Linked DNA regions of Haloactinospora alba. The protein of the gene in region 1 interacts with the protein of each later gene in a pairwise test. Links are inferred from orthologs where the notes say so. Each region holds a gene or a part of one and is shown on either strand. Other genes may lie near its edges. The genes, in order: def and FHX37_RS18945.

Region 1 (16,296 bases):
AGCGAGGACCGGCGAATACCTGCGGGATGTCATCGACCTGGGCCCGCGCACCTGGGGCAACGACACCGCAGACGATGCCGCGGTGATGCTGATCGGCAAATACCAGATGACCGGCGAGATCAGCCGCAGGCTCCTTCGCGTCCTCCCGTCCGTGTTGGTCCTCCCCCGTGGGCCGCAGGGTGCCGCTGGGCTCATCGAGCTGCTCGCCGAGGAAATCGCCCGTGAGGAGCCGGGTCAGCAGGCCGTCCTGGACCGGCTACTGGACCTGCTGCTCGTGACCACCCTCCGGTCATGGTTCGCACACTCACCCGCTCAAGCGCCGACCGGGTACCGCGCCTTGTCCGATCCCGTGGTCGGCCCGGCGCTACGTGACCTCCACAGCGACCCCGCCCGTCCTTGGACCGTGGCCACGCTGGCTTCCCGTGTGGGGATCTCTCGGGCAGCACTGGCGCGCCGTTTCACCGACCTGGTCGGTCAGCCGCCCATGGCCTACCTCACGGATTGGCGCCTGGACCTGGCAGCCGACCTGCTCGATGAGCCAGAGGTCACGATTGACTCTGCGGCCCGACAGGTCGGCTACTCCAGCGCATCCGCGCTTAGCACCGCATTCAAACGGGACCGTGGGATCAGTCCCCGACAGTTCCGAGCGAGATCGGACTCGAAGAAGTGAGTGTCCGATTGCCCATCCCTCATCGAGACGGGTTCGGGAGGTCGAGACGTGTGGTCATGTCCAGGCGGGAGCGTCCGTAGGGGTTGATGTCGGACCAGGACATCAACCTGCAGTCCAGCATCGCTGGCACGAGCCATTCCCTCACTCCGCCACTGCGGATCACGGGCGTCGAAGACGGCGTTGGCCAGCCTGTTGACGGCCGCGCGAAGGTTGCGCGGGCGGTCAAGCTTTGGCGCACGTGCCGATGTTGGTGCCTGGGGCGAACAGGAACGCTACCGCGCCGTGATTCGCCCCTCGGGTCAGCTTCGGGAACTCAGGAGACCCGGTGGGTGCGGCCGCGCGTCGCGTTACTTCTCGTTTTTGTTTTTAACGAGAAGCACTAACTGGTTTCGCTCCCCAGTGTGTTTGTACGAACACAAAATGTATTTGTAGTGATGGGTTCCTCTTTGTGCAAATTCTTGCTAGTTTTTGCGCAATCCTTGCGTTTCGTGGCGAGGAGGAGAGGCAGTACCACCTGGCCCAGGAGGGGACCCCCCATGCGACGCACGTGTTTCGGAGCGGTGAGCGCCACTCTGCTCCTGCTCGCTTCCGGCTGTGGCAGCGGTGGAGAACAGCAGGAGACCGCTGACCCCCAGGAGGTCAGCGGCGAGATCACTTTTTGGGACACCTCGGATGCCACGAACGAGGCTCCGGTGTTCGAGGAACTCGTCGAGGAGTTCAACGACACCTACCCCCAGGTGACCGTGAACTACGAGAACGTACCTTTCGACGACGCCCAGGACAATTTCAAAACAGCAGCGCAATCAGGTGAGGGTGCGCCCGACGTCATGCGTGTGGATGTCGCGTGGGTACCGGAGATGGCCTCGTTGGGCTATCTGGCCCCGTTGGACGGGACACGTGCTCTCCAGGAGAGCGAGGACTTCCTGGAGACACCGCTGTCAAGCACACGACACAAGGGACAAACCTATGCTGTCCCGCAGGTCACGGACTCACTGGGGCTGTTGTACAACAAGGACCTGTTGGAGGAGGCCGGAGTCGACAGCCCTCCCGAAACCATGGAGGAGCTCCGTGAAGCCGGTCTGACGGTCGCCGAGGAGACCGACGCCGACGGTTTCTACGTCAACGCCTCGGATGGTTTCTACCTTCTCCCGCACTACTACGCGCACGGCGGGGATCTACTCGACACCCGGGAGAAACGGATCACCGTCAACAGCGACACGGGTGTGGCCGCCGTCGAGGAGGTGCTGGACCTCATCGACTCGGGCGCAGCCGCGGAGCCGGCGCTGACGGACACCTACGCCACCATGCAGACCGCCTTCAAGGAGGGTGAGGTCGCCATGATCTTCAACGGCCCCTGGGCTATGGAGGACATACGTGCGGGGTCAGCGTTTTCCGAGGACCTGGACAACATGGGGGTAGCGCCCGTTCCGGCGGGACCGGAAGGCCAGGGCGGGCCCACCGGTGGTCACGACTATGCCGTTTACGCCGGATCCGAACAGTTGGACGCCTCCTACCTGTTCACCCGGTTCATGGCCTCAGAGGAGAGCCAGGCCAGAATCGCTGCCGAACTTGGGCTGCTTCCCACGCGTTCTTCGGTGTACGAGCGTGACAGCGTCGCCGGTAATCACACCGTCTCCGCGTTCACCCCTGTCGTTGAGGACGCCCAACCCGGTGTGTGGATACCGCAGAGCGGCACGTTGTTCGAACCGTTCGAGACAGAGATCCCGGCCGCGGTATCCGGTGAGACCACCCCCGAGCAGGCCCTCGACGCCATTGCCGACAGATACTCCTCCTCCCTTCCGGAGGAATGGGAATAACAACCATGGCTACGTTGCGCTCGGAAAACAGCAGGAGCCACGTTCCCCTTCCCCCCGGAGGCCGTTACCGCAACGGAAGCGGTGGGCGGGTTCGTGATTTCCTCTCTTCCCATTTCTACGCCTGGACGATGGCGGCTCCCGTCGTCATCGTCATGGCGGTACTCATCGGATACCCGCTGGCACGAGGGTTTTACCTGTCCCTGACGAACGCCACCGAAGCCAACGTCGCTCGAGACATCGGTATGAACGACATACCGGCAAGCTATGACTTCGTCGGTGCGGACAACTACCTGGCCATCCTCACGGGAGAGGTGGGCGACTTCTGGCCTCGCCTGGCATGGACAGTTGTCTGGACCGTGGTGTGCGTCGTTGCGCACTACGGCCTGGGAATGGCTCTGGCGATTCTGCTCAACCGGCCGATTCGCGGGCGGACGGCGTACCGGGTTCTGATGGTCCTCCCCTGGGCCGTGCCCCCGTTCGTGAGCGCTTTCATATGGCGCTATCTCTACAACCATGAATACGGGGTCATCAACGCGGCGCTGGAAAACGTGGGGCTCGCTCCGGTCGCGTGGCTGAACGACCCGACGGTCGCGAAACTCTCGGTGATCGTCGTCAACGTGTGGCTCGGCGTACCGTTCATGATGCTCGCGCTTTTGGGAGGTCTGCAGTCGATCCCCCGGGAGTACTATGAGGCGGCCCGCGTGGACGGGGCCTCATCGCTGCAGCGGTTCTTCCACATCACTCTTCCCGGACTACGGCCGGTGAGCGCTCCAGTGGTGCTGTTGGGAACGATATGGACGTTCAACCAGTTTCCCGTTATCTACCTGGTCACCGGGGGTGGTCCGGGTGACAGCACCGAGCTTCTCGTCACCTACGCCTTCCGAATGGCGTTCCAGGGGATCAGGGACTATGGAGGATCGGCGGCGTACGGAATCCTGATACTCGCGCTCCTGATGGTGATGGCATTCGTTTACCAGCGTTCATTGTGGCGAGGAGGACAAGCATGGTGAGCGCTGTTACGCGTCACCTCTCGGCAGGTGCCGCTCGGCACGCTGTTCTTGTCGGAGCAAGCGCAGTTTCGGTTTTTCCGGTCGTCTGGATACTTCTGACCTCGTTGAAACCGCGGGGGGCGTGGCAGACCGCCGAGGTCGAGCTGTTCTACTCGCCGAACCTGGAAAACTACACTCAGGTTCTCACTTCCAGTTCTTTTCTGTTGTGGTTTTCCAACTCCGTCGTGGTGGCCGGCGGAACGACACTGGTCGCTGTGTTCGTCGCCGCGACGACCGGATACGCGCTGAGTCGTTTCAGGTTCCCCGGGATGCGGCCGCTTCTGTGGTCCCTTCTCATCACCCAGATGTTCCCGGTTGCCATACTGATCGTTCCGATATACAACGTTCTCGCCGGAATGGGGTTGATCAACAACCACGCGGGTCTCATCCTCACGTATCTCACCATAGCGATACCGTTCTGCGCGTGGATGTTGCGTGGCTACATGGACAGCATTCCCGTGGAGATTGATGAGGCAGGGCGCATGGACGGACTGAGCCCATGGGGAACATTCTTCAGACTGATCCTCCCGCTGTCCCGTCCGGGAGTCGCCGTCGTGGCGTTCTACGCCTTCATCACAGCGTGGGGAGAGGTCGCTTATGCGACAGCGTTCATGACATCCGAGAGTAACTACACCCTTGCGGTGGGGTTGGGGCAGTTCGTGGGGCAGCAGAAGGCCGAGTGGGGGATGCTGAGTGCCGCTTCGGTCCTCATCGCCGCCCCCGCGACTGTCGTGTTCCTCCTGGTGCAGCGTCACCTGGTGAGTGGGCTGACGGCAGGAGGGACGAAATCGTGAGGTTCACACAGGGGCGCGCTCCCCGCGGTCACCACCAACGCACATCACTGGCAGCCGGCAGGGCGCCGACCTCTGTCTCCGTGTGGGAGTTCAGTTCCGTCCGCAGCTGGTTCCATGCGGCTTTCGCCGTGTTGTCCGTTCCCGTGCAGTCTCCCCGCTGTTCGCAAGCGACGCGTTGGGACAGGGACATGACATCCGAGAGTAACTACACCCTTGCGGTGGGGTTGGGGCAGTTCGTGGGGCAGCAGAAGGCCGAGTGGGGGATGCTGAGTGCCGCTTCGGTCCTCATCGCCGCCCCCGCGACTGTCGTGTTCCTCCTGGTGCAGCGTCACCTGGTGAGTGGGCTGACGGCAGGAGGGACGAAATCGTGAGGTTCACACAGGGGCGCGCTCCCCGCGGTCACCACCAACGCACATCACTGGCAGCCGGCAGGGCGCCGACCTCTGTCTCCGTGTGGGAGTTCAGTTCCGTCCGCAGCTGGTTCCATGCGGCTTTCGCCGTGTTGTCCGTTCCCGTGCAGTCTCCCCGCTGTTCGCAAGCGACGCGTTGGGACAGGGAACCGGCGAAGCGCAGTGGGCCCTTGCCGTGCTGTGCTCCCCACGAACTGACAGCAGCCCACTGCTGCGCCTGGACACCGTCCGTGCGATAGATCTGGGGAACGGCACTGACGGTGGGGGCGGCACCGGAAGAGACGTGGTACATGTCCGAGAGATCCCAGCCGTTGCTGCACGACACCGATGAGGACCCGTAGGTGGGGCATCCGCTGGCGGCGTTGGCGGCGTACAGCTGTCGGTCGGTGCGCTGGGTGAAGCCCTTCACCCAGGCGCGGGCCCACGAGGGCGAGGACCAGTCGGGTTCGGCGTCCCACCCTCCGATCACAGTGACAGCCGCGTTGTCGGCGGCGTTGGCGGCGTCGTCGACCAGGGCCGCCCACTCGCCTCCGGCTTTCGAACCGGCGGGAGCACCGTCTTCCTTGTTGTTGACGGCCAGGGCGAGACGGGCGGTCGCTCCGTTGGTGCGGCATTCGGTGAAGCCTGCGCTCCACGCCTCGGCGATGGCCACGGCGCGCTGGGTAGGGACGCGGCCGGTTGGGCTGTCGGACCGGGTCCCGGCAGGACGCAACTGCTGGTCCTTCTCCTGGGTGCCGAGGAAGAGGAAACGTGGTCCGTCGCGTCCCTTACCGCCCGCGGCGCATCCCGCTTTCCTGGCACGCGTCGTGTCCGCCTGGGAGCTGTCGGCCTCGAACTGCACGTAGTGGCTGACCGTGAAACCGGGATAGTCCGCTGCGTGTGACGCTGTTGCGGTGGTGGTTAGTGCGAACGCGCTCACGGCTGTGACCAGTAGTTTCGGTGCATGGTGTTTGCGGGACATGCGTCCTCCCCCGGTTCGTGTACACGCTCCTTCCATTGCGCCGGAGATGCTCCTCAACAGCCCAGTAACCAGGAAACTGGGCGATTCCGTCCCATGTATGGGCGAAACGCCAACAAACGGCTTCCTGGTGAAGGAGACGCGGCCGGGCCGGGATGGCGGCAGTTCCCCGTTCCCCGGATGCCACGGGAACAGCGGTACCTGGCATGGAGTCGGAGGAGGGGAGGCGTAGAGCGGGACCGGTGCGGTGGTCGCCTCGCGGCGCGTGGCACAACGTGGTTCCATCGGCCACCTGCCGGCCCACACCGGGTGGGCGCTCAAGCACGGTATTCCACGAAGGCTAATGAGTGGAGCCCGGGGACACTTAGTACCGCACCGGCCCGCACCCCTGCCCAACAGGGACGAAGGGTTTCGTATTCCATCCCTCGTAGAGTCGGTCGGACCCGACGGGATGCGAAAGGTACAGCGCTATCCGGCGGGAGGGAACGGGCTGGTTTCCCGTAATACCTTTCGAGCTGTGATGATTCACCTGTGTGGCGTGAACTGATTGGTGAACTGTATCCGGAGGGGCAGCTGCCCGCCCCGGCGGATGAGGCGATGATCGCCGAGGTGGAACGGGAGCTGGGGCTCCCGCTGCCTTTCGAACTCGCCTCGCTGCTGGGGGAGACCGACGGAGTGCGCAACCACTATGGTGACGCCGTCGTATGGTCGGCTGAGCGGCTGGTTGAGGACAACCTCGCGATCAGGTCAGAACCCGACTATCTGCAGCTGTACGCTCCCTTCGACGAGATGATCTTCTTCGGTGACAGTGACATGGGGCCGCAATTTGCCTATGTGCACACGGATTACGGTCCGGGGATCGTGGTGTGGGACCACGAGACCGACCGGAGACAGTTGGTCGTCGCGTCGCTGCGGGATTACCTGATCCGGTGCTTCACCCAGGGGAACGCGTGGTTCACGTGACCGGTTCCGTACCCCGGTCGGAGGAGGATCCGGCTCGGGCGGTTGAGGCCCGGCGTTGCCGGCGCCAGCCACCACTCCGGGAGGTGAGCCGTGAGGTTCGTGCCCGCCAGTCGCCCACGGGGCGGATGGCGGTGCCTCGCCGTGACCTGTTCGTGGCCCGCGGGACGGGGCCACGTCGGGCTCGACCCCGCCAGCGACGGGACCGAGCCGGGGGCCGGGCCTGCAGCGCGCACCCGTACCGCGGTCTTCGTCCGTCCGGGCGCCGACACGTTACGTCCCCCGGGGCACTACTGAGCCGCGGCACGGTAAGTGGCGGTGTGACCTGGGGTTTGTGCTATTTTGCGGTGATCGTCGCGTGTTTGACGGTCAACAGGAGCTTCGACGTCGGAAAGGCCAGTCACCCATGTCCGAGCAGACCACAACCGGCGGTAGCGGCGATGCGGGGGTCCGGGTCCAGGGTTCCCCTGTTGACACGTATCCGGACTACGCTCCTGAAGCCGAGCGGGGGCGTGTGCTGCGGGTCACGGTGGCTGGGGAGGACGTACTGCATCAGCGCGGTGCGGACGTGACGCGTGAGCAGTTCGCTACGTCGGAACTCTCCCAGCTCATCGACGACATGTTCCGCACGATGTATGTCGCCGAAGGTGTCGGTTTGGCGGCCAGCCAGGTTGCCGTGGACATGCGGGTGTTCGTCTATGACTGCCCGGACGACGAGGGAGTGCGCCACGTAGGGCACGTGGTCAACCCCGTGCTGGACGAGCGTGACCCCGAGCAAAACCCTCTCGTGGTGGACAACGAGGGGTGCCTGTCGGTTCCCGGTCCCCATGCTGAGCTCCCCCGTGCCGAGACGGCGGTCGTGCGCGGTTACGACAGGGAGGGGGAACCGCTGGTGATCGAGGGCACTGGTTACTTCGCTCGCTGCTTGCAGCACGAAACGGATCACACCTACGGCCGTCTCTATGTCGACCGGCTGACGAAACGGGACCGCAAGAAGGTGCTGAAGCAGATGGAGGAAATGGCCCCCGAGGTGTTCGCGCAACGGGAGGCAAACGCCGCCAACATGCTCCAGTAGGCGTTCGGGGATTCCCCCGTCATTCCGCAGTGCCTGTGTGGGCAGGGAACTGGTCCATCCGTCGCCACGTCGGAGACTGTGTTTCGATCCCCTGCCCGAGTGAGGAATGATGGCGAAGCTGCGAGCAACCCGAAAGCGTCTCAGCCCCCAGGCCAGTGTGCTGGGGGTCGGACTGATCGTTCTTCTCGTGGGGTGCGTCGCCCTGTTCGTCGGTATGACCGACTACACCGACCACACCGAACGCGTCGAGGCGACCGTGGAAGAGCGTGATGTCGACATCGAGCGTGACTCCGACGGGGACCGGGTCGGGAAGGACATCACCGTGTACGTCGACTACACGGTGGAGCAGGAATCCTACCGGGACATGCAGCTGTACGGGTTGGGCACGGACGACTACCACGAGGGGGAGAGCCTCACCGTGGCCTACGCTCCGGACGAGCCCGAGCATGTCGTGACCCCCCGGAGCACGGAACCGGGGGCCTATGACCTCGCCTGGTACGCCGGCCTCGTCGTCGTGGTGGTGGGCGTTGTCATCACCGCGGTCGGCGGGGTCATGATGAGATTGCGCAAGTAGGAGGAGCACCGGTCCGTGGCCCGTGCTCCCCACCGCGGGTTCTCGGCGCCGCCTGCGGGGCTGGTCGGTAGTTGGCTCCGCAGGCGGCGGGGTCCAACCTCGCCTACCTTGTTGTTCCGTGCCGCCCGTTTCCCGAGGTCGACGGTCTGACCGGCCGCACTGTTGCCAGCGAGCCCGTCACGCCTTCTGTTTCCCGTCCGTTGCCGGGGGTGTTGCGTCCAGGTGGGTGGCGGCGAGTTCGGAGAGGACGGAGGAGACGCGGTTGGGAACCTCCATCGGAGTCATGTGCCCGACGTTGGGGATCTCCACCACCTCACGGCAGTCGGGCAGCATCCCGGCCATGCGGTGGGCGTGGGGGAGAGGGGTGAGCTTGTCCGCGGTGCCCGTCAGGACGATGGTGGGCATGTCCAGTGCCTGCACCCCGGTATCGAGGTTGAGTTCACTCATGACGCCGCCCCACGCTGCCCGGGAGGTTGTCGGGCAGGAGTGTACGAGCCGTGCGCAGACGTCGACCGCGGTCGGGCTGGCCTCAGGGGTCATGGTCATGTAGCGCAGAGCGGCGCGGCTCAGGGGGGTGACGGGGCCCAGCGGTAGGGGGGCGCCCAGGACAAGGCGGTGGCCGAGACCGCCGATTTTGGGCCAGCGGTGGGAGCCGGGGAGAACACGGGCCCGTTCGGTAAGGTCGGCGCTTCCGGTGCTGGCCAGGAGGACGGCGGCGGCTCGTTCCCGTAGCTGGGTGCGCTGTGCTGCTGCCATGATGGTCATGCCACCCATGCTGTGTCCGCCGATGACGGCTTTCGTTCCGGAGGGGACCGTGGCCTGCAGCACGGCGCAGAGGTCGTCGGCCAGAGCGGTGGTGCTGTATCCCGAGCGTGGGGGCAGGTCGCTGCGTCCGTGACCGCGCTGGTCGTAGAGAACGACGCGTAGGTGGGAGGAGAGCGCCTGCGTCACGGGGGCCCAGAAGGGAACGGCACATGTCCAGCCGTGGCTGAGTACGAGGGTGGGAGCGTTGTCGGGCCCGTGCACCTCGACGTGCAGGCGGGTGCCGTCGGCTGACGTGACCGACGTTTCGTGGTGGTTGGTTGTTGGCATGGCGGTTCCTCCGGAGCTACTGATGAGTTCAGTCGTGCTGCCCGAGAGTAAATCATGACAATAACCATTGGAAGATTTGTGTCACACTGATCGCCGGGTAGCACCAGGACGCGACGCGGTGTCTCCCCGCTCGCGGTTGTGCTCCCGACACGTCCCAGCCCGTTGCGTGGGATCGTCGGGAACACCGGCTATAGGCTGGGCGCGGCCGGGCGACGGCGTTCCCGGCCTGTGCCGTTGACGCGTGAGGCAGTGAGAGGTCCGTGATCCCGATGGACGACCATGTAACGTCTGTTTCCGACATACTCATGGTGGTTCCGTTGTACTTGCCTGTCGGTGAGCGTCGACAGGGACGGATCAGTTCCACCACCCTCGATCCCGGCGCGAGCACACCCAGCAAGGTCGTGGTCGACGTCGGTTCCACACCCGAGGGGCCCGACCACGGGCCTGACGTCGAGATCGCAACCCGGCTGTGGCAGCGGGACACAGCTCCCGGTCAGCGGGACGTCCGGGGACTGTGCGGCGAACGTGACCTCATGGAGCGACGTATGCGCGACCCGCTCAGCGCCCAGTCGTTCTCCCTGCCCGAGGACGCGGCATGGTCGGAGGAGACCATGACCCTCGACGACCTCCCGCACTCTGCCACCGTTCTCACGACGCGACAGTCATGGGTGGCGGTGGTCGTGCTTGCGGAGGGGTTCCTCGTGCGGGTGTTCGTTCCCGCACCGGGGCCGGGCCCCAGGGAACTGCGCCGGGTCGCCGCCGCGCAGGAACTCGAACCGGTGCGCGGCCGCGGCTGACACCCCGCGTCGCCGTGTGCGAGCACCGGGCGGCCGCATAGCCTCGTTCCCATGGTGAACGTTCTCAGCAGCAGAATCATCCTGCGCCCCACGAACCTCGAACGCAGCCGGTCCTTCTACCGTGATGTACTGGGGTTGGCCATCTACCGGGAGTTCGGCTCCGGTCCGCAGCGGGGCACCGTTTTCTTCCTCGGCGGCGGGCTGCTCGAACTGTCGGGGCACTCCGAGCAGCGTCCCGAACCCGCGGCCACCCAGCTGTGGATCCAGGTTCCCGACGCGGCAGCGGCCCAGGAGGAACTGGCGGAGCGTGGCGCCACGATCGTTCGCGAGCCGCGGCAGGAACCGTGGGGGTTGATAGAGATGCACCTGCATGATCCCGACGGTCTCCTGCTGTACGTCGTCGAGGTTCCCGAGGACCACCCCATCCGGTATCGGCCCTGAAGCCGGTTCGACGAGCGGTCCGGGCAACTGGTTTCTGCGCGCCGCGCGCGGCGGTTATCACCCGCCGTCCCGGACACACGTATGAGGCTGGGCCAGGCCCAAACCACTTCCTGCAGCGCTGCGCCTGTGTCATTGACCAGTGCAGCCGTCTGGCCGGGTTCGGGCGCTCACCTCGGTGGGGGATGGCCTGACGGCTGGTCCGCGGGCGGGGCGAGGTACCCGACAACGTCGTGGGGCACGTGGTCTCCCCGATCGGGGCCGCGGCCTCCGAGGTAGCGTTCTACGACTGGCAGGGCCGCTCGGCCAAGCGCAACCACTCCGAGATCCAAGCCGGGCCACCGGTTCCGCGCTCGGTGGCCGACGTCGACGAGATCACGCTGTGGCTGATCGAGAACGTGTGCGCCGAGGAGCGCTCCTTCGATCATGTCCGCGACCGGACGCTCAAGCACTGCCGGTCCGAGCGCATCGAGCGGGGCGGTCTGAGGAGCAGATGATGGCCCGGGTGGCCGAGTGCATCGGGACCGAGGTACCGGAGCGGATGAACACGCTGGCCGCGCAGACCGACGACGACCCTGAACAGGGGCCGGCCGGCCAGGAGGATACCGGGGTCGTCGCCCGGATCAAGGACGCGCCGGGCAGCGTCAGCCCCAACACGCTGCTGGATGAGACGGCCAAGATGGTGTCGGCCCGGGCCTGTAGCGCTCGCCGAAAACGGGCGGGTGCCGTGGTCGGCATCGCCGGTGGTCTCGACGGCGGCGGTGCCGACGGGGGTCAGTCCCGCCCCAGCTCGGTGCAGATACAGGCGTGGTTGCCGTCTGGGTCGGCCAGCACGACGAAGGCGGGGGCATGGCCGTCGTCGACGACGCGTCCCCCCGCGGCGACCGCTGCGGCGATCCGCCGGTCGGCGACGTCCGGAGGGAGCGTGACGTCGAGGTGGAAGCGCTGCCGGTCGGGTGCGGTCGAGTCGGTGGTCTGAAACCACAGCGGCGGGAGTCCTCCGGCCGGGTCGACGACATCGCCGCCCGCCTCGGCACCGCCGAGGACGGCTGCCCAGAACGACAGCACCGTGTCCGAGGCAGGCGTGTCCAGGGCCAGTTCCAGCACCTGGAGCTGCTCAGGGCGCGGGACCAGCCCCTGGTCGGATGCGAGCGCGCTGATCCGCTCGGCCAAGCGGATCTCCCGTTCGGTCACTGCTCCGACCTCGTGGCTGTGCACCGTGAACTGGACGTGCCCCGCACGCAGATCGACGTCGGGACTATGGTCGGCCGCGCCGGCGAGTCGGCCCACGGCGGCGACGAACTCGGCCCCCGCTCCGAACGAGCCGGTCTCGAACCGCGCACGCAGCGCCCCCAGCAACCACCGCCAATCGGCCAGATCGACCTGCCGGTCCCCAAGGCGAGTGGTCTGTCGCACCATGGCCCGAGGATAGGCCACGGCTCCCAGGCCAACAAGCACCCATAGTCACAACCTAGTGCACTTCACGTCCCTGGACAGCCCATTGCCTCTTTCCGGCGTGCTTGGGTCGGGCCCCTGAGTTGGGGCAGCACCAGGTCCAAACCACTGCCTGCGGGTTCGAGCGCTCACCTCGGTGAGAGTGATGGCCCGATGGCTGATCCGGGTGGTGTCCCCTCACCGAGCGAGCGCATTGACCTTAACTCTGGTTGAGGTTATAGCTTCGGCGGAAGACGGGGCGTTCGGAACAGGAACGAAGGAGGAGCAGGTATGCGGGCGGTCCAGGTGACACGGTTCGGTGGCCCGGAGGTATTGGTGACAACCGAGCAACCGGACCCGGTGGCCGGGGTGGGGCAGGTGGTGGTGGACGTGTCCGCGACTGAGGTCCTGTTCCTCGACACACAGCTCCGCAGCGGGGCGTTTCGCGAACATTTCGCTGTGCAGCCTCCGTACGTTCCTGGTACCGGGGTGGCTGGCACGGTGAGTTCGGTCGGCAGGGACGTGGATCCCGGTTGGATCGGGCGGCGGGTCGTCGCCGGTACCGCCAGAGAGGGTGAGTACGCCGGCGGGGGATGCGCGGAGCGGGCCGCAGCACCAATCAGTGAGGTGTTCGAGGTGCCGGAGGGCCTTGACCTGTCGGGGGCCTTGGCGGGTCTGCACGACGGTCTGATGGCCTTGAGTCTGGCGGAGAAGGCCGCCCTTCAGCCGGGAGAGCGGGTACTGGTGAACGCAGCGGGTGGCAGTCTCGGGGTCTGGCTGGTTCCGCTGGCGCGCGCGGCCGGCGCCCGGGTCATCGCCGCTGCCCGCGGGGAGCGGAAGCTGCGGCAGGCTCGTCAGCTGGGTGCGGATGTGGCGGTCGACTACTCCGAATCTGGCTGGACCGAGCTGGTGGGTGAGGCAACCGACGGTTCGGGGGTGGATGTGGTGTTCGACGGTGCAGGTGGTCAGATGGGTCGGTCCGCCTTCGCCGCCACCGCCGACGGCGGACGGTTCTTTTCCTACGGTGCGGCAACCGGTGGTGTGGCCGTTATCGATCCGGGCGAGGCCGAGCGCCGTCAGGTCACCGTGGTGGGTGTCGAGGACGAGATAACCCCACAGGACTGGGCGCGGCTGGCTAAACAAGCGCTGTCCGAACTGGCGGAAGGACGGATAAAGCCGGTCATCGGGCAAACCCTGCCACTGGAACGTGCCGCCGACGCGCACGCCGCGATCGCCGCCCGCAACGTTGCCGGAAAGACGGTGCTCCTCGCCTGATACCGCGCGGCCTGACCACACGCGCCAAGCTCGACCGGCCGCGCCGCGCGATCACGTTCTCGCTGGGCCGTCCGAACCGTTGCCCTGCCAAAGAACGCACAACAACAGGCCATGGAGAACGCGGAACACTCGGTCACTGGTCGCTGCAGGTCTCGGTCTCCGACTCCGGGCGGGCGCACTCGTTCATCAGGCGACGTGGGCCCGGCCCTTCCTGAGCGAGTTCGTCGTGGGGGTTGGACAGCACGCACGACTCCAAGGAGAGACAGCCGCAGCCGATACAGTCGGTGAGATCGTCGCGGAGGCGTTCCAGCTGCTCGATACGAGCGTCGAGGTCCTCGCGCCATCCCGCGGAGAGGCGGGCCCAGTCCTCTCGGGTGGGTGTGCGCTCCTCGGGGAGTTCGGCCAGCGCAGCGCGGATGCGTTCCAGCGGGATCCCGACGCGCTGCGATACTCGGATGAAGGCGATGCGGCGCAGCGTGTCGCGTCGGAAGCGGCGCTGGTTGCCCGCTGTGCGGCGGCTGCGGATGAGACCGCGCCGTTCGTAGAAATGCAACGCGGATACCGCAACGCCGCTACGTTCCGCTACCTGGCCTACGGTGAGTTCCTTGGCGTTCCAGACGGCATGTACCACGTCAGTCTCCCAACGATCCCGCTAACTAACGGCGAGACTACCCAACGCGTGGCGTGTGACGGTTCCGCAGCTGGGGAGGCGTTTCCCCTTCCTCTCGGGTGGCGAGTGCCCCGCCGGGGCCCAGGGGGCTGGATACAGTCGGACAGGGTCGGCCTCGAGGCTCGGGGGCGGTGGCGCTGGCTGCGGTGCTTCCCGCGTGCGGTCTCTCGGCTGCTGGCCCGTACCGGAAGACCGGAGCGAACGCGACGGCGGCGAGCACCGCACGGAGGAGACGTTGGACCAGCAACGGAGCAGGTGGGACGAGATCACTGGTGGCGACCACGGGGCACGCTATGCCGCGCGTTTCGCCGACCTGGCGGAGTCGGGGGCGGACGTGCACGGGGAGGCGCGCTTCTGCGCCGCACGTCTCGCTCCCGGCTCCCGGGTTCTGGACGCGGGTTGTGGCACCGGCAGGGTCGCGGCCAAGCTTGTTGACGAGGGCCACACGTGTGTCGGTGTGGACTCTGACGCCTCCATGCTCGCTGAGGCGCGCCGGGCCCGCCCGGATATCGACTGGTATGAGGCTGACCTGGTCAACGTCACCGGTCTGGACGTGGGGGCGTTCGACATGGTGATTGCGGCCGGCAATGTGGTTCCTCTCCTGGCCGAGGGTACGGAGTCCACCGTGATCACCGGGCTCGCCGAACTGCTTCGGCCCGGGGGAGTACTGGTGTCCGGTTTCGGGTTGGACACGCAGCACTTGCCGCTTTCCTTCGCCCCGACCACGTTGGACGAGTACGACACGTGGTGCTCCCGGGCAGGGCTGGTGCTGCGGCAACGGTTCGCCACCTGGGACGCGGACCCCTACGAGGGAGGCGGGTACGCGGTGAGTGTGCACACCCGGCCGTAGCCTCGGCCGGGTGTGTTCGGTCGGCGGGCTGCTCGTCGGTGCGGAAGCCGGAACGTAGAGGGACGAGACCTCCCCGGGGCAGGATTCCTCCCCTGCACACGTGTGGCGGTGGTTGCGGCACTGAGTGCATGAGCAGCAGAAACGCACACCGCAGCGAGCTGGGGGAGTTCCTCAAAGCCCGACGCGCCGAGTCGGGACCGGCAGGCGGGTCTGCCCGAGACCGGAGCGGTGCGGCGGGTTCCGGGCTTGCGTCGCGAGGAGGTGGCCCACCACGTCGCCCGTCGGAAGATGGCGTTGCACCACCCCGTCGCGGGCGATCCCAGCCTCGACTGGGACGCCCTGTCCCGCATCGCCGCCCCGGAACAGCAGCTCATCGCCCGAAGCGCCGCCCTCGGCACACCCACCCACGACGCAGCTGGCTAACTGTCCCGAGCACGCTGCTCGGTGGACGCCTGTCACCGTATGGCCGAGATGTGTGTTCTGCTTCCCGTGGTGAAGCGGCAGAGACTACCCTGAATTCAGGGTTAACTGAATTCAGGATTTTGTGTATTCTATTGGTATGCTGACGCTCGCCACAGACATTGACGCTCTGGCCCGGTTCGGTCGTGCGCTGGCGGACCCGATCCGCTGTCGTATTCTCCTGGCGCTGCGGGAGAACCCGGCACACCCGGCCGACCTGGCCCGGACATTGGATATAAGCCGCACGCGGTTGTCCAACCATCTCGCCTGCCTGCGGGACTGTGGGCTGGTGGTCGCCGTTCCGGTGGGGCGGCGGGTGCGTTACGAACTGGCTGACTCCCGGTTGGGCCACGCTATCGACGACTTGCGCACCGCCGTTCTCGCCGTGCAGAACGACAACACCTGCCCCGACGCCTCCGAGGACGGGTGCTGCTGATGGGATCCCCCCGACCCTCAGTGGCCACTGACGCGCGCAGAGCTGTGCTGATCCGGCGGGTGCGCCTGCTGGTGGCCGCGACCATCGGCTACAACGTCGTCGAGGCGGTCGTGGCGATCACCGCCGGCGCCCTGGCCTCCTCTACCGCTCTTGTCGGTTTCGGCCTGGACTCCGTGATCGAGGTGTCCTCAGCCACCGCTGTGGCCTGGCAGTTCTCCGCCCGTGACAGCGCTGTGCGCCAGGCCCGCGAGAAACGGGCACTGAGCGTGATAGCCGTGTCGTTCTTCGCGCTGGCCGCCTACGTGACTGTCGACGCCACGCGTTCTCTGCTCGGCGGGGAAGGGGCTGACCAGTCGATCACCGGAATCGTGCTGGCAGCACTGTCCCTGGCGATCATGCCGGTGCTGTCGCTGACCCAGCGACGCGCCGGGCGGGAGCTGGGGTCTGCCACCGCGGTCAGCGACTCCAAGCAGACCCTGCTGTGCACCTACCTCTCCGGTGTCCTCCTCGCCGGGCTCCTGGCCAACGCCATGTTGGG
Region 2 (11,051 bases), on another replicon or contig:
TCAGAATCTGGTGGACGAGCTCGGGCGGCTTCCCGGGGTCGGGCCGAAAAGCGCGCAGCGTATCGCGTTCCACCTGTTGTCGGCCGAGGAGGCCGACGTGAAACGGCTCGCCAACGCCCTTGTGGAGATCAAGGAGCGGGTGCGGTTCTGCTCCGTGTGCGGCAACGTCTCCGAGGAGTCCGAGTGCGCGATCTGCCGGGACGAGCGCCGGGACGGTTCGGTCATCTGCGTGGTGGAGGAGTCCAAGGACGTCGTCGCGATCGAACGGACGCGTGAATTCCGCGGCAGGTACCATGTACTCGGCGGTTCGATCAGTCCGATCGAGGGCGTTGGCCCGGATGACCTGCGGGTCAAGGAGCTGATGTCGCGGCTGTCCGACGGGGAGGTCACCGAGCTGATCCTCGCCACCGACCCCAACCTGGAGGGCGAGGCCACCGCCACCTACATCGCCCGAACCGTCAAACCCATGGGGGTGAAAGTCACTCGGCCGGCCAGTGGCCTGCCCGTGGGCGGGGACCTCGAGTACGCGGACGAGGTGACGCTGGGCCGGGCGTTCGAGGGACGCCGCAGCGTGGAGTTCTAGGCGGCACCGCAGCAAGCGGGCACGGCCGCCGTCCGGGCGTCTTCGCCGTAGCGCCACCGTCACCCCGCCGCCCGATTCGCGGTGGTTTCGGCAGGTGGGAAGGCGTCCGGGTGTACCCGACGGCTACACTTCAGTTGATTATCGTGATCCCAAATATCCAGGAGCGTCGACCGTGGCTTTGATCGTGCAGAAGTACGGTGGGTCTTCCGTCGCTGACGCGGAGGCCATCAAGCGGGTAGCCCAGCGGATCGTCGCCCAGAAAAAAGCGGGATATGACGTGGTCGTCGTGGTCTCGGCCATGGGCGACACCACCGACGAGCTTTTCGACCTCGCCGAGCAGGTCTCGCCCCTGCCCCCCGGGCGCGAGATGGACATGCTGGTCACGGCGGGTGAGCGCATGTCCATGGCCCTGGTAGCGATGGCGATCGGGAACCTCGGCTACGAGGCACTGTCCTTCACCGGTTCACAGGCCGGTGTCATCACGACATCGGCGCACGGCAACGCCAAGATCATCGATGTCACCCCGGGACGGATCCAGGACGCTCTCAGCGAGGGCTCGATCTGCATCGTCGCCGGATTCCAGGGCGTCTCCCAGGACAACAAGGACATCACCACGTTGGGCCGCGGCGGTTCCGACACCACCGCCGTCGCGCTCGCGGCGGCGCTGGACGCCGACGCGTGCGAGATCTACAGCGACGTCGACGGGGTGTTCACCTCGGACCCGCGGATCGTGCCGTCCGCCCGCCGTATCCCGCGCATCTCCTACGAGGAGATGCTGGAACTGGCGGCCAGCGGCTCCAAGATCCTGCACCTGCGCTGTGTCGAGTACGCGCGGCGGTACAACGTCCCGATCCACGTCCGTTCGTCGTTCAGTCAGAAACCCGGTACCTGGGTCGTTTCGGAAGTTGAGGAAACCGAAGGCATGGAACAACCGATCATCTCCGGTGTCGCGCACGACCGGAGCGAGGCCAAGGTCACCGTCGTGGGTGTGCCGGACAAGGTCGGTGAGGCCGCGGCCCTGTTCAACGCGCTCGCCGAGGCCGGTATCAACATCGACATGATCGTGCAGAACGTGTCGGCGGCCTCCACCGCACGCACCGACATCTCGTTCACGGTGCCCTCGGACTACGGCCAGACCGCGCTGGCGGCGCTGAAGAAGGTGCAGCCGGAGGTCGGGTTCGACTCGCTGCGCTACGACGACCAGATCGGCAAGGTCTCCCTGGTCGGTGCCGGAATGCGGTCGTATCCCGGCGTCACCTCCCGGTTCTTCGACGCCGTCGCCAGTTCCGGGACCAACATCGAGATGATCTCCACCTCGGAGATCCGCATCTCCGTCGTCGTGGAACAGGACCAGGTCGACGCGGCCGTCGCCGCCGCGCATTCGGAGTTCCGGCTCGACGCTGACCAGGTCGAGGCTGTTGTTTATGGAGGTACCGGCCGATGAGCACCCGACTCCCCACCCTCGCCGTCGTCGGCGCGACCGGCGCTGTCGGCTCCGTCATGCTCGACATCCTCTCCACCCGGGAGAACGTGTGGGGCGAGATCCGGCTCGTGGCCTCGCCGCGTTCCGCCGGTAAGCGCCTCACCGTCCGCGGGGAGGAGGTCGAGGTCCAGCCGCTGTCCCCGGAGGTGTTCGACGGGGTCGACGTGGCGATGTTCGACGTTCCCGACGAGGTGTCCAAGGAGTGGGCGCCGGTCGCGGTCGAGCGCGGCGCGGTGGCGGTGGACAACTCCGGCGCCTACCGGATGGATGCCGGAGTCCCGCTGGTGGTCCCGGAGGTCAACGCCGCCCAGACGCGCGACCGCCCCAAGGGCATCGTCAGCAACCCGAACTGCACCACCCTGTCCATGATCGTCGCGCTGGGCGCGCTGCACGGTGCCTACGGGCTGACCGATCTCGTGGTGGCTTCCTACCAGGCGGCCTCGGGCTCCGGCCAGGAGGGCATCGACACGCTGCACGACCAGACCGAGAAGGTCGCCACCGACCGCACGCTGGGCAGCCGCGCCGGTGATGTGCGCGCCGCGGTGGGTGATCTGGGTCCGTACCCCGCGCCGCTGGCGCTGAACGTCGTGCCGTGGGCGGGCTCGCTCAAGGAGGACGGCCACTCCTCCGAGGAGATGAAGGTCCGCAACGAGTCCCGCAAGATCCTGGGGCACAGCGAGCTGCGCGTGTCGGCGACCTGCGTGCGGGTTCCGGTGGTGACGACGCACTCGCTGGCGGTGCACGCCACCTTCGACCGGGAGGTGCGGGCCGGGGAGGCCCGTGAGCTGCTCGCCTCCGCCCCCGGCGTGGTGGTGCAGGACGACCCGGCCGGCAGCGAGTTCCCCACGCCGATCGACGTCGTGGGAACCGACCCCACGTGGGTGGGGCGCATCCGCCGTTCGGTGGACGACCCCCGCTCGCTCGACCTGTTCCTGTGCGGCGACAACCTGCGCAAGGGCGCCGCGCTGAACACCGCCCAGATCGCCGAGGTGATCGCCGGCGAGTTCACCGGGTGACGGTTCTCCGGAAGCGGTGAGAAGCCGCCGGTGGTCCGGTGCGGACGGTGGTGTCCGCACCGGACCACGTTCGTCGGCAGGGGCGGAGATCCCGTGGTGACCGTTCCGCCGGCCCCACGTACCTCTACACCCCGCCGGGCCGGGGTTCCGAGGAGCGTTGCCCCTGGTGTTGCGGCTCCGGGCGGGAACCGGCACGTGACGGCCGCGGCCCGCGGTTCGTGTGGACGATCGCGGCGCCGGTGAGCGGCACGAGTGCCGCCGCGGCGATGCTGATCCAGGAGACCGCCGCGGCCAGGGGGATCCAGATGGTCAGGAGGCCGACCGCGACCGCCGGTCCGCCGGCGCCGGCGTAGAAGGCGAGGTACAGCGCGGAGTTGATCGCCGCGCGTTTGCCCGCCGGCGCGGCCGCGTCGATGACGGCCGCGGCGCCGCCGTACGCCAGCCCGTGCCCCGTCCCGGCCGCCACGGCCGCGATCACGGTGACGGGAACCGAGCCGACACCGGTGAACGCCAGGATGGCGAGGCTGACCGTGAGAGCGCCGAGCCCGGCGAGCTGCGTGTTGCGCGTGCCGTAGCGGGCCACGAGGAGTTGGGACAGCACGGAACAGGCCAGTACGGCGCCGAGGATCCCGCCGATGGCCGCCAGGTTGCTGATCTGGGCGCCCCGGCTGAGCACCGACGGGATGACCGCCAGGAACAGGCCGGCGACGGTCCAGGCGAGGAAGCCGGTGGCCGCGGCGGCGGTGAACAGCAGCCGCATGCCGGCCGGTATGTGCGGTCGCGTGGGCCTCCAGCGACGCGAGCGCGCGGTGGGCGCCGGCAGGGCGGACACGAGACGCCACCCGGCCGCGAGCAGAGCCAGGTGCACCAGGTACGGCAGCACCTGCGGCGCAGGCGCGTACTGTGCCAGGAGGCCGGCGGCGACCGGTCCCGCGGCGGTTCCGGCCACGAACGCCATGCTGGCCAGTACCGACCCCCGCCCCCGGTTCCCTCCGGCAGCGTGCTCCGTGATCAACGCGGTCGCCGCCCCCGTGGCCGCACCCAGCGCCAGCCCCTGCGCGGCGCGGCCGGCCAGCAGCCATGCCGGCCCCTGGGCGAGTGCGAAGCAACCCGAGGCGAGAGCGGCCACCACCACACTGACCCGCAGTACCGCCCGGGGCCCGAACGAGTCCGAGGCCGGGCCGAACAGCAGCAGTATGGGCGCGCTGACCAGCACGAACATCGCGTAGACCAGGGTCATCGTCAGGTCACTGAACCCGAAAGCGTGCTGGTACTCCGGATACAGCGGACTGGGCAGGTACGCCCCGGCCGTGAGCACCACCAACAGGTACACAGCCGTGTACACCTCGCGCGTGTGACCACGGGGCCGGCGCGTGGACCGGCGGCTGTGGGGAGCAGCGGCGTAGCCTTCGTCAGAGAACCTTTTGAGTAGCACACCCCCAGCGTGGAGCTCATCAAACCTGAAGAGAAGCAAACGTTCATGCACGAAACCGTGCAAAATGGTTGCATGATCGATCCGAAGCTCCGCGTGCTGCAGATGGTGCACCACCACGGCACGGTCACCGCCGCGGCGGAGGCGCTGCACTACACGCCCTCCGCGGTCTCCCACCAGTTGCGCCAGTTGGCGGCCGAACTCGGCGTCGAGCTGATGACCCAGTCCGGCCGGGGCATCCGGCTGACCGCCGCGGCGGCCACCGTGCTCCGCCACGCCGACGCGCTGTACGCCCAGGCCGAACGCGCTCACGCCGAGCTGGCGGCCGCCACGGACGAACCCGGCGGCTCCTTCACGCTGTGCGGCTTCTCCACGGCCGCCACGCACCTACTGCCCCCGGCCGCGGCGACCCTGCGGGACCACTACCCGCACCTGTCCGTGCGGGTCATCGAAGCCGAGCCCGCCCGCTGCTTCGACCTGCTGCTGGCCGGCGACGCCGACCTCGCGCTGCTGATCGCCACCGCCGACACCCCGCCCACCTCGGACACCCGCTTCGAGCAGCACCCTCTCCTGGACGACCCCCTCGACCTGGTCGTGCCCAGCCAGCACCCCCTGACCGCCCGTTCCACGGTCACCCTCGCCGACGCCGCCAACGAGCCGTGGATCCTGGGAAGCCCCGGAAGCACCTACCACCACCTGGTGCGCACGGCCTGCGCGGCCGCCGGGTTCACCCCCGACATCGCCCACTACGCCGACGAGTGGGACACCGGTACCGCCCTGGTCGCCCACGACTTCGGCATCATCCTCGTGCCCCGGCTCGCCCGGCTCCACGAGAGCTGGCCCGTCGCGCGCATCCCCCTGCACGGCGACCCCGCGCCCGTCCGCCGCATCATCGCCGCCACCCGCCTCGGCAGCCGCGAGCACCCGGTTGTCACGGCCGCCCTGAACACCATCACCACCACCGCCACCGCACTGGACCCCTCACCCCGGCACCCCGGGGATTAGGTGTACTGACCACAGAGGTTGAGTACAGCCCGGACTGGGCTTGACAACAAGAGAGGGCCTCCGACATAGGTGTGAATCGACCAAGACCAACACCTGACGTAGGTCAGGGAGTGGGGTGCCTCGTGTTTTCCGGACAGAGTGCCAATACGATGGTTCTGAAAGGAAACGAGGGAAGCATTGGGCAAGGCAAACGCATATTCGCCGGAGTTCCGTGATGAAGCGGTGAAACATGTCATCGAGAGCCAACGCTCTATCAACCGGGTTGCCAACGAGCTCGGGATCAGCTCGGAAACACTACGGAACTGGGTGCGCAAATACAGGAAAGAAACTCCCGACGATGCACCGTCACTGGATACGACCGAGCGGGCCCGGCTGCGTGAACTGGAACGACTCAACCGCGAGAAGGACATGGAGATCGCTTTTTTGAAAAAAGCGGCCGCGTACTTCGCGAAGGATCGTCCGTAAGCGACATATACGAGTTCATCGAGACGATGCGGTTCGATGAACACGCGGAGTACGCTTTCCCCGTTGATTTCATGTGTGCATGCGTGAACGTCTCCCGGTCGGGTTACTACGAATGGCGGTCCCGGCCCGAATCCGCCACGTCTCAGCGCCGCCAACAGTTGCGGCTACTGATCCGCACCGCCGTAGACCACGCCGACGGCACCTACGGCCACCGGCGGATCCGCGCCCAGCTGCAACGCTGGGGCGTTGCGGTGGGAGTGGAGCTGGTGCGTCTGTTGATGGGCGAGATGGGGCTGCATCCCTGCCAACCCCGCCCCCGGCGCAGCTCGCTGACCACACCAGCGGATACCGGTGCGATCCCCGACCTCGTGGGCCGCGACTTCACCGCACCCATGCCCAGTGTGAAACTCGTCGGGGATATCACCTATATCCCGACATGGAGCGGGTGGGTGTATCTGGCCACCGTCATTGATTGCTGCACGAAAGAAGTCGTTGGTTATGCGATGGATGACAACTACCGGACTCCGCTGATCATCCGGGCTGTCGCTCATGCGACACGCAAGGGAAAGGTTCGTGCGGGGGCGGTGTTCCATTCGGATCGGGGGAGTAATTACACGTCCCGGGAGTTCGGTGATTACCTTGCTTCGGTCGGGATGACACGGTCGGTGGGGCGAACCGGGATTTGTTTCGACAACGCGATGGCGGAATCATTTTTCGGGGTGTTGAAGAATGAGCGTGTGAACCAGATGGTGTATCCCACGCGAGAACGAGCACGACGGGACATTACACGATACATCGAGCACTGGTATAATCACAGGCGTCTTCATTCCGCACTGGGATACAACACTCCATCAGAGATCTATGCGGAACATGAGAAACAGCGCCTAGCTGCGTAAAATCACCGGCTCACTCCCTGTCCGGAATCAGCAAGGCCCCTCAATCACTACCGGTTGGCCGCTTCCGGCCACGGGGTGTTGCCCGTTCCGCGCGCGGGGTACGGAGCGAGTGAACGGTCCCCGAGGCGTGGAGGATCAGTATGGATACCCGTGGCGGTCCGGATGGGTGAACAGACCCCAGCCGGACCGGAACGGTTGGCCGAACTCACCGACGACGACGCGTGGAAGCAGGCACTACGGGACGTGCCGCGACACATGTTCACCCCCGAGACCGCGCTGGCGTTCCCACCGATGGAATGGCTGGACCGAAGTGTGGATCCGGATGCCTGGTGGGCGGCGGTTTATCGGAACACCTCACTGATTACCCAGATCGATGACGGCGCGACCGAGTTAACGCGAGACTCAGCCACCCGCAAGGTGTGGGCGTGGTCGAGTTCACTGTCCGAACCTGGTGCGGTGCTGGCCTTTCTCGATCTCCTCGACCCTTATCCCGGCGACCGGGTGCTGGAGGTCGGCACCGGAAGCGGATGGACGGCAGGGCTCCTGTCGGCACGGCTCGGCAGTGACAACGTGACCTCTGTCGAGGTTGACGAACAGCTCGCCAAGACTGCCGCTGCCAACCTCGCCGAATCCGGTTTCGAACCCCACCTCAGGATTGGTGACGGGGCGCAGGGATGCGCCGAACAAGCACCGTTTGACCGGGTCCATGTCACCTGTGGTGTGGCGAGCATTCCCTACCCCTGGGTGGAACAGATGCGGCCGGGTGGAGTGCTCGTGGCGCCGTGGATGCATGGCGCGCGCGAAGGGTTCCGAGTGCGCCTGGTCAGCGTGGGCGATGCTGCCGTGGGACGAGTCTGTGGCGGAGCGTCCTACATGATGTTGCGGTCCCAACGTGCCCCCCTGTCACCGATCGAGGGCGATAAACGCAACGCGGCGACGCGTGTCGATCCCCGGCGGATCGATCAGGCGAACTCGGGATTCTCCCTGGCGCTGGCGGGATTGCTGCCCGGCGTCTCGATCAAGGGAGGAGTTATCAACCGCACCGATGACACGTTCCGCATGTCACTACGCGAGCTCCACAGTGACTCGCACGCGATAGTGATTCAACCCGCCTCGGGCGGAGAAGCCGAGGTTTCGCAGACCGGTTCACGCAACCTGTGGGACGAGTTGGAAGCGGCCTATCTGACATGGGTGGGCTGGGGTGGCCCGGACCAGGACCGGTTCGGACTCACCGTTGATGCCACTGGACAACACGTGTGGCTGGATTCTCCCGACAACCGGATAACGGAGGTGCAGTAATGGCCAAACACCGCCAGGAACCCGCGCCGTGCCCCGTGTGCGGCGGGAGCGGAGAAATAAGTTCCGGTCACGATGGTTCCAAGGGGCAAAGTTCGGAAACCACCCGGTGCGACGCTTGTAACGGCAAAGGAACTCAGCCGTAGAACGGCAGCAGCAAAGGATCCGCACAGACGAATCGCTAGCCTTTATCCTCCCAATGAGCTATCCTACTCTTGGGATTATCGAGTTTAAGAAGCCCCCGGCTGGCCACGGCCGGGGGCTTCTTAGGCTATGGATCAAAGGGGTTGATCTTCCTTGATCGCAGAGACCAAGGCCGCCCACTCAGAGGAGTTGAACTGAATAGAACCTAGTTCCCGGTTCTGTGTATCGCGCACAGCCGAAATACCAAGAACATCAGCAACCTCAACACAGTTTTGAGATTTGGCCTGACTGTACGTGGACTTGCGGAACAGCTCATCTGGGATCATCGAGTTTGTCCTAACCAATCATCTTGTGGAGGCGTTCGACAGTGCCTTCTGGGGACAACGCGGATATACGCACATGACCGAATATGTGACGGTAGCGTGCTACCTCCGCGTACTCTTCGAGGTACAGCCCACTAGTATCAGTTTCCAGATAGACCACTGACGGATCGATAGTGTTGGGGAAATTCATGATGACGAACGACCCCGCCATGCCTGGATTAAGGGTAGTGTGCGGCACCATCTGAATCGTAGTGTGGTCCGGCCGCTCGGCCGTTTCGATCAGGTGCTCGACTTGTCGGCGCTGTACATCTGGGTACTCCGAGAGGGCCAACAGGGCACCCTCTCCGAAGACGGCCCATAGCTCAGGTGGGTCTTGACCCAGGATGACCCGCTGTCGTTCGATGCGTGCATCGACGGTGCGTTGAATGTCTTCCGGATCGCGCACGAGTGACGCTTTGGCGATGATCTCGGTGTACTCCGGGACCTGCAACAGGCCAGGGATGACCAACGGTTCCCAGTTGCTGATGACTGACGCTTCGGTCTCGAAGCCGATGAAGCGTCCATGGAGAACGTCGCGATAGCGGGTCCACCAGCCGCGTTCACGAGACTGGCGACATAGAGTCAGGATCGCTTCACGTTCCTGAGTTTCGGTCACGCTGTAGGCGTCCAGCATCGCTTTGATCTCGTTGACCTGCGGACGCTTCTTCTCGCCAGACTCGATGTTGCTGATCGTGGTACGTGAGATCTCTGTCTCCGTAGCGGCGTCGTCCAGCGTCATGCGGGCTTGTAGCCGTCGACGGCGAATCTCATCAGACAGTCTGCGGCGGCGAACTGTCGGGCTGTACCTGTTCGTCATGGGCTCCCCTGCGTCACGTCTCACCTGATCATAGTTCCATCACAGTGGATGGGACATTTCGGAACTTCCACTCCCGTAGTTCAGGGTTGTATTGCAATCCTGAATTTCAGGATGCACTATGAGGTCAACTCGAAATCCTAGGTCCATCAGAGGTGGACCAACCGCACTACGAGGTGAGCTATGCGCAACCTCGCGTCCCTATGGACGCTGCTCCTGATGCTGACCATCGCCCTGGTCGCACCGACCCGTGGGCGCCATGAGCACCCGGTCCCCGTGTGGACACCGCCGCCCCCGCCCCGGCGCCATGCCACGGCGCGCCGGTTCACCGTCCCGCCGCCCCGATCGTCGGAAGTACTCCCGGAACCGGTCACAGACACGTTTCCCGAACCCGAACTGCTCGACCCCGAGGAGCACAGCCCCGTGCGGCCCTACGTGACCGAGCTCGAGCGCCTCCGCCAGGCGCGAGAGGAAGAGGGGCACTGCCCCGCCTGTGGTGCTGCCGTCCCCGCGCCGGACCCTTCCGCCCCGCCGGCATACGGCGACGGGTTGGACGACGTGCGCGCGGAACTGTCCCCGCTGGTGCGCCAGTGGCTGTCCCAGCGCGAGCAGGCGAACGCCGTGGGGGTGGTCCGGTGAGTACCCCCGAAAACTGGCCCTCTCAACTGCTTCGTCCCGGCGACGTGGCCGAGATGTTCGGCGTGACCACCTCCACCGTCAACACCTGGGTTCACCGGGGGCACCTGATTCCGGCGGTTGTGACCCCGGGTGGGAGCCGTCGGTTCGCGCCCGACCACGTCCAGGACCTGTTGGATACCACCCACCACCAGAACGGGGGAGGTGATGACACGTGAACCTCACCCCGCAGGAACGCCAAGAGCTACGTGACCTGGTGGAGCAGCTCGCCCAGGCCATGGACGGCAACGCCCTGTGGCCCAACCAGATCCGCGACATCCTCCGGGAACTGCACGCACGCGTGGTTGCCTGGCTCGGCGACGAGGACACGGAGACGGTTTCCCACCAGCACAGCGCTGGGGGAGGTGGTGGCCCGTGCGAGGAGTAGAGCCCGGGTGGGAGCCCGGCATGTGGGTGCGGTTCCCCCACGAGGAAGATGGCACCACCCCGTGGGATGTCGTCACACAGCAGGCTGACGGGATGCTGCGGATCGCTCCCCGCGACACGGTCGGCGACGCCCACACGGTCACCGTCCACCCCGACACGGTGGAGCGGCTCTCCAGCGGGGATCTGTCGTATCTGCAATGCCGGTGGCCCGTGGGGTTGCGGGTGCGGCTGCACGGGGTGGGTTCCACCGTGCACGTGGTCACCGGCCACACACCCCAGCCCGGCACGGATCAGGGTGACGTCCTCGTACGGCCCGTCAGGGGTGGCCCGGTGCGGCATGCCAACCCCCGCATCCTGACCGACTGGATCCCGGTCGAACTCCAGGAATAGAACCACCACGAAACGCGTGCCTTTTCTCGACCGGGCGCGCGACGGGGGTGTGCGTGGCGGCGCACACCCCCGTCCCCGGGTGCTGCCACCATCTCCCAGCACC

What was found.
Region 2: the proteins of def (region 1) and FHX37_RS18945 interact in binary tests that used the Escherichia coli proteins (3 or more experiments, as listed by UniProt). The link is inferred for Haloactinospora alba from one-to-one orthologs.

What each region holds. Positions count from the first base shown.
Region 1 is NZ_VFQC01000001.1:1,662,370-1,678,665, forward strand. Bases 6,175-8,898 are described here. They hold def (peptide deformylase), read left to right. Parts: upstream 6,175-7,064; coding sequence 7,065-7,733; downstream 7,734-8,898. Other genes in these bases: FHX37_RS07495 (SMI1/KNR4 family protein), read left to right, coding at 6,230-6,661; FHX37_RS07505 (DUF3592 domain-containing protein), read left to right, coding at 7,843-8,307; FHX37_RS07510 (alpha/beta fold hydrolase), read right to left, coding at 8,485-8,898. Also shown: FHX37_RS07465 (AraC family transcriptional regulator), read left to right, coding at 1-670; FHX37_RS07470 (extracellular solute-binding protein), read left to right, coding at 1,207-2,487; FHX37_RS07475 (carbohydrate ABC transporter permease), read left to right, coding at 2,616-3,497; FHX37_RS07480 (sugar ABC transporter permease), read left to right, coding at 3,602-4,330; FHX37_RS22745 (hypothetical protein), read right to left, coding at 4,359-4,520; FHX37_RS07485 (hypothetical protein), read left to right, coding at 4,519-4,701; FHX37_RS07490 (hypothetical protein), read right to left, coding at 4,730-5,701; more of FHX37_RS07510, read right to left, coding at 8,899-9,399; FHX37_RS07515 (hypothetical protein), read left to right, coding at 9,705-10,196; FHX37_RS07520 (VOC family protein), read left to right, coding at 10,248-10,637; FHX37_RS07525 (hypothetical protein), read left to right, coding at 10,868-11,131; FHX37_RS07530 (VOC family protein), read right to left, coding at 11,409-12,053; FHX37_RS07535 (zinc-binding dehydrogenase), read left to right, coding at 12,360-13,343; redox-sensitive transcriptional activator SoxR, read right to left, coding at 13,477-13,974; FHX37_RS07545 (class I SAM-dependent DNA methyltransferase), read left to right, coding at 14,171-14,863; FHX37_RS23165 (hypothetical protein), read left to right, coding at 15,110-15,286; and 2 more genes. UniProt on the Escherichia coli protein: Removes the formyl group from the N-terminal Met of newly synthesized proteins. Requires at least a dipeptide for an efficient rate of reaction. N-terminal L-methionine is a prerequisite for activity but the enzyme has broad specificity at other positions.
Region 2 is NZ_VFQC01000002.1:277,636-288,686, reverse strand. What follows is about bases 1,054-4,052. They hold FHX37_RS18945 (aspartate-semialdehyde dehydrogenase), read left to right. Parts: upstream 1,054-2,023; coding sequence 2,024-3,082; downstream 3,083-4,052. Other genes in these bases: FHX37_RS18940 (MFS transporter), read right to left, coding at 3,207-4,052; FHX37_RS18950 (aspartate kinase), read left to right, coding at 1,054-2,027. In the rest of the region: recombination mediator RecR, read left to right, coding at 1-583; more of FHX37_RS18950, read left to right, coding at 756-1,053; more of FHX37_RS18940, read right to left, coding at 4,053-4,415; FHX37_RS18935 (LysR family transcriptional regulator), read left to right, coding at 4,590-5,519; FHX37_RS18930 (transposase), read left to right, coding at 5,697-5,984; FHX37_RS18925 (IS3 family transposase), read left to right, coding at 5,990-6,880; FHX37_RS18920 (protein-L-isoaspartate O-methyltransferase family protein), read left to right, coding at 7,076-8,179; FHX37_RS18915 (DUF397 domain-containing protein), read right to left, coding at 8,455-8,646; FHX37_RS18910 (helix-turn-helix domain-containing protein), read right to left, coding at 8,657-9,499; FHX37_RS18905 (hypothetical protein), read left to right, coding at 9,680-10,135; FHX37_RS18900 (helix-turn-helix domain-containing protein), read left to right, coding at 10,132-10,350; FHX37_RS18895 (hypothetical protein), read left to right, coding at 10,347-10,559; FHX37_RS18890 (hypothetical protein), read left to right, coding at 10,547-10,948.